2 regions of the Salinicoccus sp. ID82-1 genome follow, and region 1 is predicted to be linked to the other one. Evidence: predicted binding sites of a transcription regulator. Region 1 holds the regulator's gene; the other holds the start of a gene.
What was found. The regulator CtsR, encoded in region 1, represses protease genes until heat stress. The targets are predictions, from matches to a motif close to ATGGTCAATAAAGGTCAAACA.
Positions count from the first base shown of each region.

Region 2: clpP (ATP-dependent Clp endopeptidase proteolytic subunit ClpP) is a predicted target of CtsR. The motif match lies at 1,353-1,373, and genes of this name have one in related genera.

Region 1 is NZ_JAGFLY010000002.1:62,744-66,772, reverse strand. Features, by position in the region: gene J4760_RS05870 (ATP-dependent Clp protease ATP-binding subunit) at 1-801, opposite strand, end outside; gene J4760_RS05865 (protein arginine kinase) at 803-1,831, opposite strand; gene J4760_RS05860 (UvrB/UvrC motif-containing protein) at 1,821-2,339, opposite strand; gene J4760_RS05855 (CtsR family transcriptional regulator) at 2,344-2,811, opposite strand; gene J4760_RS05850 (NupC/NupG family nucleoside CNT transporter) at 3,015-4,029, shown strand, end outside.
Region 2 is NZ_JAGFLY010000003.1:233,955-237,983, reverse strand. Features, by position in the region: gene J4760_RS09000 (TIGR01777 family oxidoreductase) at 1-591, opposite strand, end outside; gene clpP (ATP-dependent Clp endopeptidase proteolytic subunit ClpP) at 703-1,296, opposite strand; tRNA gene J4760_RS08990 (tRNA-Arg) at 1,477-1,548, shown strand; gene J4760_RS08985 (threonine/serine exporter family protein) at 1,568-2,353, shown strand; gene J4760_RS08980 (threonine/serine exporter family protein) at 2,365-2,817, shown strand; gene J4760_RS08975 (glutaredoxin family protein) at 2,820-3,077, shown strand; gene J4760_RS08970 (sugar-binding transcriptional regulator) at 3,198-4,029, shown strand, end outside.

The DNA.
Region 1 (4,029 bases):
TTCCTCCATGACCTTCTTCATGCGCTCTTCGAACTCACCGCGGTACTTTGTACCGGCGACAACCGTACCCATGTCGAGTGACATGACGCGTTTGTCCTTCAGTGTTTCCGGCACTTCATTTTTGATGATTGCCTGTGCAAGTCCTTCAGCGATGGCTGTTTTACCAACACCCGGTTCACCGATCAGTACCGGGTTGTTCTTCGTTCTTCTGCTGAGTACTTCGATGACACGTGTAATCTCCTTGGAGCGTCCGATGACCGGGTCGAGCATCTCATCACGGGCAATCTGGGTCAGATCACGTGCAAGTGAATCGAGTGTCGGTGTATTGTGGTCCTTTTTCATGCTGTCCTTCTGCTGGAACGATTCGGGATTGCCGAGCATCTTGATGACTGCAGCACGGGCTTTGGTGATGTTCAGGTCAAGATTCGACAGTACACGTGCTGCCACGCCTTCACTCTCTCTGATCAGACCGAGCAGCAGGTGTTCAGTGCCCACGAAATTATGGTGCAGCTTGCGGGCTTCATCCATGGAAAGCTCGATGACTTTCTTCGCTCTCGGTGTATAGTGGATGGAAGAGGACGGTTCGGTACCTTCGTTGATCAGGTTGAACACTTCTTCTTTCACTTTCTCTTCAGTGATATTGAAGGATGCGAGTACTTTGGCTGCAATGCCTTCATTTTCTTTGACCAGGCCGAGCAGCAGGTGCTCTGTGCCGATATTGGAGTGTTTGAGGTTGATTGCTTCTTCCTGTGCATAAGCGAGCACTTTCTGCGCTCTTTCAGTTAATCTGCCAAATAGCATATTATTCCCCTCCTAGTAATTGTCTCATCAGCGTCGCACGCTCTTCTTCCACAGCGCGCTCCAGTGATGCTATTTCTCTATTCTGCTCATTCAGGCGCATTTTGATGAATGCAGGCTGAATCAATTGAATCCATTTCTGGAATTGAAAATCTTCATGTTCCATCAGCTCGAGGTCGATTCCGAGTTTGATATCACTCAGGCATTTGGCCGCTTCCTTGAGCGGCAGCTTATAGGCGTGCTTCAGGAGACCGTATGAACGGTAGACCGAATCCTTCACTTCAATCAGATGTTCACTTTTGAACTGTGAGCGCATCTCGATCTCCTCTTCCACAATCCGTTCCTTCAATTCATCTAGGTTGCTGATGATTTCTTCTTCCGTCTGGCCAAGGGTCAGCTGGTTGGAAAGCTGGTAGATGTGGCCGAGCGGAATGGATCCTTCCCCGTATATACCTCTCAATGTAAAACCGAAGCGGCTCAGATTCGCCGCCAGCGTCTGAATTCTGCTGCCGAACGTCATGGCCGGCAGATGCAGCATGACCGAAGCCCTGAGACCGGTACCGATATTGGTCGGACATGCTGTCAGATAACCATACTGGTCGTCGAATGCATAGCTCACTTCAGCTTCTATTCTATCATCAATTTCATTCGCTTTACTGTAGAGCGACATCAGGGGCATGCCGACACCCATTGTCTGAATGCGCAAGTGGTCTTCCTCATTGATCATGATGGAAACCGATTCTTCTTCATTGATGTAGCTGAGCAGTCCCCGCTTTGTGAACAGTGGACTGATCAGATGCTTTTCAACAAGCAGTGCCTTGTCCTCAAACTGAAGTGCGTCCATCTGTATACGTCTGTACCCTGTCAGTGTACCATCCAATCTATCCAATACAGGTGCAAGATGGGCTTCGTCATTCATCATATGGGGAAAAGGCAGATTGCTGATATTTCTGGCCAGCCTGACCCGTGTCGACATCTCGACAGGCAGCTCTTTTACATTCTGCATCCATGGGCTGATATGGTTATATTCCATTGCTGTCACCTGCCTGTTCCAGTGCTCTGATTTCATCCCTTACAATGACCGCTTCCTCGAATTCCTGAGTTTCGACCAGCTGTGCCAATCTTTCCTTCAGCTCTTCTATTTTTCGCTTGGTCTGCAGATGCGCCCGTGACTTCATCGGTACTTTGCCGATATGTTCCGACTGGTGGGCCTGTACACGGCTGATGATGTCAGGCACCTGTACTTCGAATGCATCATAGCAGTCCGGACAGCCGAACTTGCCCATATGGACGATGGTGTTGATCGTCGAACCGCATGTTTCGCACTGTTTCGGCTGCTGCTTTGCCTGGTGCAATGATGGATGCTGGGACAGTGACTGCAGCAGCTTCTGAATGTTGAATGTATCATCCGGATAGCTGAAATCATTTTCAAATGAAGCATTGGCGCACTGCTCACAAAGGAACTTTTCCGTCTTTTCGAGACCGTTGCCCTTTGATATGTGGATCGTCGCTTCCCTTTCGTTGCAGGATTCGCACTTCATCCGCTCACTCCTCACTGTAGAGAATGACGTCGATCACCCTCGTCAGAATATTTGCCCTGAGGCGGTCACGATATGGCAGGTCGAGCATGAGGCTCTCCCTTTCCAGTACCGCATCTATGATCTTTGCTTCTTTTCGTGTCACCACTTCGTTCTCCATCAGGGACTGGACGATGCGATTGGCATTCTGCTGCGAGATGCCGTCCCCGATCAGCTGCTTCAGGCGTGCCAGATAATCGGATTTGGAATGTGTTTCGACTTTCGTAATCCGGATGTATCCGCCGCCACCTCTTTTGCTTTCGACGGTGTAGCCATGCTCATTAGTAAAACGGGTCTTTATTACATAGTTCAGCTGTGAGGGGACACAGTCGAACTTCTCAGCGATATGCGCACGCTTGATTTCGACGACTTCACCGCCGGACTGCTCGATGAGCTGTTTCAAGTACTGCTCGATTATATCCGACATATTGCGCATTTCATCACCCCTTTTGACCTTCTTTGACTATAATTATATATCCTATGATTGAATATGGCAAATGGAATGTTTTGCAAATTCGCTCTTTATTTCTGTAACCGTTTGCATTATAATTAATCAGGATGTTCCATCAATCTTACATATACAGAAGGAAACAGTCTATTATATAATGTACAAAAATTATCAATTATGAGGTGACAGATTTGAATATTCTTATGGGTATCGTCGGGATTGCGTTTACATTCTTCCTGGCGTGGATCGTCAGCAGTGACCGCAAGCGTGCTTTCAGCAAATGGAAGAACATACTGATCCTGCTCGCCATCCAGTTGCTACTTGCCTTCCTTCTACTTTCCACTGGTGCCGGTGAAGCACTGATTGGCGCACTTGCAACCGGCTTCAACGCATTGCTCGGATTTGCAGCTGAAGGTGTCGCATTCGTCATGGGTGACCTGACAACACTTGGCGACGGTTCTGCAGCCGACGTATTCTTCTTTAACGTATTGCTGCCGATCATCGTTATTTCCGCTCTGATCGGCATCCTGCAGTTCACAAAGATTTTGCCATTCATCATCCGCGGACTTGGCTTCCTGTTGACCAAGATCACAGGCATGGGATATCTTGAATCCTATAACGGTGCCGCTTCCATGATTCTTGGCCAGTCCGAAGTATTCATTTCACTCAAGAACCAGCTGCCGCATCTGCCTAAGCACCGTCTCTATACATTGTCTGCACAGGCGATGAGTTCGGTTTCACTGTCCATCGTCGGCGCATATATGACGATGCTTGAACCACAGTACGTGGTTACAGCAATTGTACTCAACCTGTTCGGTACATATGTCATTGTACATATCATCAATCCATATGATGTGACGGAGACTGAAGACGCTGCAGACGTGGATGATAATCCAGACGCAGGGAAGTCATTCTTCCAGGTTCTGGGTGACTACATCATGGATGGTGCGCGTGTTGCACTGACTGTTGCAGCAATGCTGATCGGTTACATTGCGCTCATTGCCATTCTGAATGAAGCATTCCTGCTCATCCCTGGCATGAGCATCACCTTCCAGGACGTTCTCGGCTACATCTTCATGCCAATCGCATTCCTCATTGGTATTCCGTGGTCTGAAGCCCAGCAGGCGGGTGCCCTGATGGCAACCAAGCTGATTACGAATGAATTCGTTGCGATGCTCGACTACACTGCCATTGCAGAAGAGTTCA
Region 2 (4,029 bases), on a different contig from region 1:
CCCGCTGCCAAGAGGTCCGCCCGCACCCAATCGGTATGGTATGCTCATTTTCGGCAAGGCACCTTCCTTTGAATCAAGGATGAGTCCGAAGCGGGCACAGACCACCCTGACGCCGAGGTCCTCGAATTTTTTGGCTTCATTTTCCCATGCAGTCACTACAGTCGATAGGAAATCATGCGCTGCAAACGTATCCGATTCCGTATAGCGTACGCTTTTGCTCGCAGGATAGTAATTGATGCCGCTGGCACTGACAAGCGCACCCGGTGTGACTTCAGCCTGTGCCGCATAGCGTCTGAGCATGCGTGTCACATCCATTCTTGAATTATAGATGGCTTCCTTATGTTCATCCGTCCACTTATCCTGGAGTGAAGCCCCGGCAAGGTTGTATATGACATCAACTTTAAGCGGCATCTCATCCATCCATGCATCATCCTCCGGATGATCCGGGTCGTACTTTACATAATGGACATATGGATGATCGGAAGTGCGCTCGCTGCGGGTGAGTATATAGACATGATCGTATTCCTGCTTCAAAATCTCTGTCAGCCTTGATCCGACAAATCCTGTGCCGCCCGTAATCAGTACATTCATATCATCACGCTCCTTAATGTGATTATAACCTCTACGCACAGATCATAACCGATTTTTGGTCAAAAAAATAAAAAAGCCGGAAAATCTTCCGGCTTTTCGGGCAGTCCTCGACTAGCCCTGGAGTTTTTCAGGCTCCATGACTTCATCGACAAGACCGTATTCTTTTGCTTCTTCTGCTGTCATGAAGAAGTCGCGATCCGTATCCTTCTCGATTTTATCGAGAGGCTGATCCGTACGTTCAGCAAGAATCTTATTGAGCTTCTCACGTGTTCTCAGAATGTGCTTGGCTGCGATTTCGATTTCAGTCGCCTGACCTTGCGCACCACCGAGTGGCTGGTGGATCATCACTTCAGCGTTCGGCAGGGCAAACCTTTTGCCTTTGGCGCCTGCTGCCAGCAGGAAGGAACCCATGGATGCCGCCATACCGAGACAGATTGTCTGTACGTCCGGCTTGATGTGCTGGATTGTATCGTAGATTGCCATGCCGGCTGTAACGCTGCCGCCTGGTGAGTTGATATATAGGAAGATATCCTTTTCAGGGTCCTGAGCCTGCAGGAAGAGCAGCTGGCTGACTACGGAGTTTGCAACATTGTCATCGATGCCCGTACCGATCATGATGATCCTGTCCTTCAGCAGTCTCGAGTAGATGTCATAAGCACGTTCCCCGCGGTTTGTCTGTTCAATAACTGTAGGAATGAGATTCATTGTATTACCTCCTGGTATTGTGTTTGGCTTTCTTTCACTGATTCAGTTATACCATATTAGTCAAATAAGGTCAAAAGAAACACTTTGTGTAGAGAAGAGTAAAATTAAGGCTTTAATTCATTCTTATTTATTGCTATACTTATATTTGCTTTATTGCGTTCCGAAATATAATTTAATCATACCCCCGTGGTGTAATGGATAACACGTAAGATTCCGGTTCTTGAGATGGGAGTTCGATCCTCTCCGGGGGTGTTAGATCGAGGTGGGCCGTGTGAGTGGCGAACTTGAGGTTATGGAAGCTCCAGATAAAGTCCTTAGCGAAGATTTTGTGCGCGATGTATTCTACATTGCCGTCAATTGTGGCAAGATGCTGCTGGAAAGTGGAGCTGAAACATATCGGATTGAAGATACGATGCTGCGCATCGCATCCAGTTACGGTATTGAAAATGCCCAAGTATTCGTCACTCCCACGGTCATTATTTTTTCCATGAACGATTATGCGCTCACACAGACGGTACGCATCGATGAACGGGCCAACAATCTGGAGAAGATAATGAGCGTCAATGAGCTGTCGAGGCGTATTTCGGCAGGTCTGCCACTCAAGCGGGCAATCAGCAGTCTGGAAAAAATCCATAATACCGATTTTTTCCCCTTCTGGCTGGTTGTTCTCTCCGGTGGTGCCATCGGTTTTCTATTTCTGCTGCTTTTCGATGGTACAGCCGCCGACTTGCCGGCTGCTTTCATCGCCGGTGCCGGTGGGGTTTTCATCATGGAAGGCATCCAGCGCTATACAAGGGTCAAATTCTTTACTGAATTCTTCGCTGCCCTCTATATAGCGGTTGTTTCGATTGCGCTTGTCGAAAGCGGTTACGGCACCATGCTCGATACCATCATCATTGCCGGTGTCATGCCGCTTGTGCCTGGAGTACTGATTACGAATGCAATCCGGGAGATGATCCGCGGCCACCTGATGGCCGGCGTGATCAAAGGCGCGGAAGCCGCTCTGACGGCCATTGCCATCGGTGCAGGCGTCGGTCTGGTATTCCTGCTGGTATAGGAGGCGCACGAATGATCTATTTCTATCAATTTGTACTGAGCTTCTTCGCTTCTGCAAGTTTCGGCGTCCTCTTCAATGCGCCGAGGAAGGCACTGGCCAGCTGCGGCGTTACAGGGGCATTCGGCTGGCTTGTCTTCTACGCTTGCCGGGAAGCCGGGATGGATCTGATCCTGGCTACGTATCTGGGTGCAATCGCACTATCCATGATCGCAATCTTCTATTCACGCCATAAAAGAATGCCGATCATTGCGTTCATCACCTGCGGCATCATTCCGCTGGTGCCCGGCGGCCTTGCATATAATGCCATGCGTCACGTTGTACTGAAAGACTATATGACTGCTTTGGAGTATGGATTTGAAGCCGCACTGATTTCATTGGCCATCGCGATGGGCATCATCAGTACCGAAATGATCGATCAGGTATTGCAGGCAGTCAGAAAGAAACTGAAAAAAGAAAGGGTATGAATATGCTGGAACTGACATATTATACAAGAAAGAAATGTCCTTTATGCGATGAAGGAAAAGAACAGATCAACCTTGCACTGTCCGAACTCAGGTACAATGATGTCCAGATGAGGACTTTGGATATAGATGAGGACGAAGTGCTGCAGGAGGAATACATGATTCGTGTACCTGTGCTGATGCATGAAGGCAATGTCGTCCAGGAAGGCATCATCGATTTCGCCTATGTCTATGATTACTTGAAGACCCACCTGGGTAAATAACAGAATAGCGAAAGATAAATAATTGCATTATTTAATATGTATGATATATTAAGTGTGTAATTATTTTTTGTCCCTAGTGGGACGTAATACGTCTCACTTTAACGAGAGGTGTTGAGTCTCATGTGGCAAAAGCTATTGGACATCCAGAAACGCATAGCGCCGGAAATCATCATGGAATTGCAGAAACGCTCAAGCATACTGAAGCAGATTGAATCGCATCAGCCCATCGGACGCCGGACACTTGCCAGACAGCTCAACATGACGGAAAGGGTTCTGAGGAAGGAAGTGGATACACTTCAGAATCTCGACCTGATTGTCATTGATAAAAAAGGCATATCCATTTCCCGAGCGGGTATTGAAGTATTGCAGGATCTTTCACCTTTCATGACGACGCTCGACCGCAGAACGGATCTTGCACGCAGATTGAAGGAGAAGTACGCACTACAGGATTTCTTCATCATTCGTGGTGACGCCGATGACAATCCTGAACTTCAGCAGGCGCTGCCGAAGCTGATGGCCGAAGAGCTTCAGAAGATGCTCTTTGATGGCGCAGTCATTTCTGTAGCAGGCGGCTCTACGATGGCAAATGTAGGCAACCATCTCAAACCTGTCAAAGAGCATGTACTTTTTGTACCGGCCCGCGGCGGGCTCGGGGAAGAGATCGGCAACCAGGCGAATTCCATCGCAAGCCGTCTTGCTACTGCTGCCGGTGGGGAGCACAAGGTGCTCCATGCCCCTGATAACGTCGGAGAAAATGTCTTCGAATCACTGAAGGCCGAGCCTTCGGTGATGGAAGTTGCTGAACTGAACAGGAAGTCGCATTATGTCATCCACGGCATCGGCGAAGCATTCACAATGGCACACCGGCGGAATGTAAGCCGGGAGACGCTCTTAGAGCTTGAAGAGAAGGAAGCAGTCGGTGAAGCCTTCGGCTACTACTTCAATGCTTGTG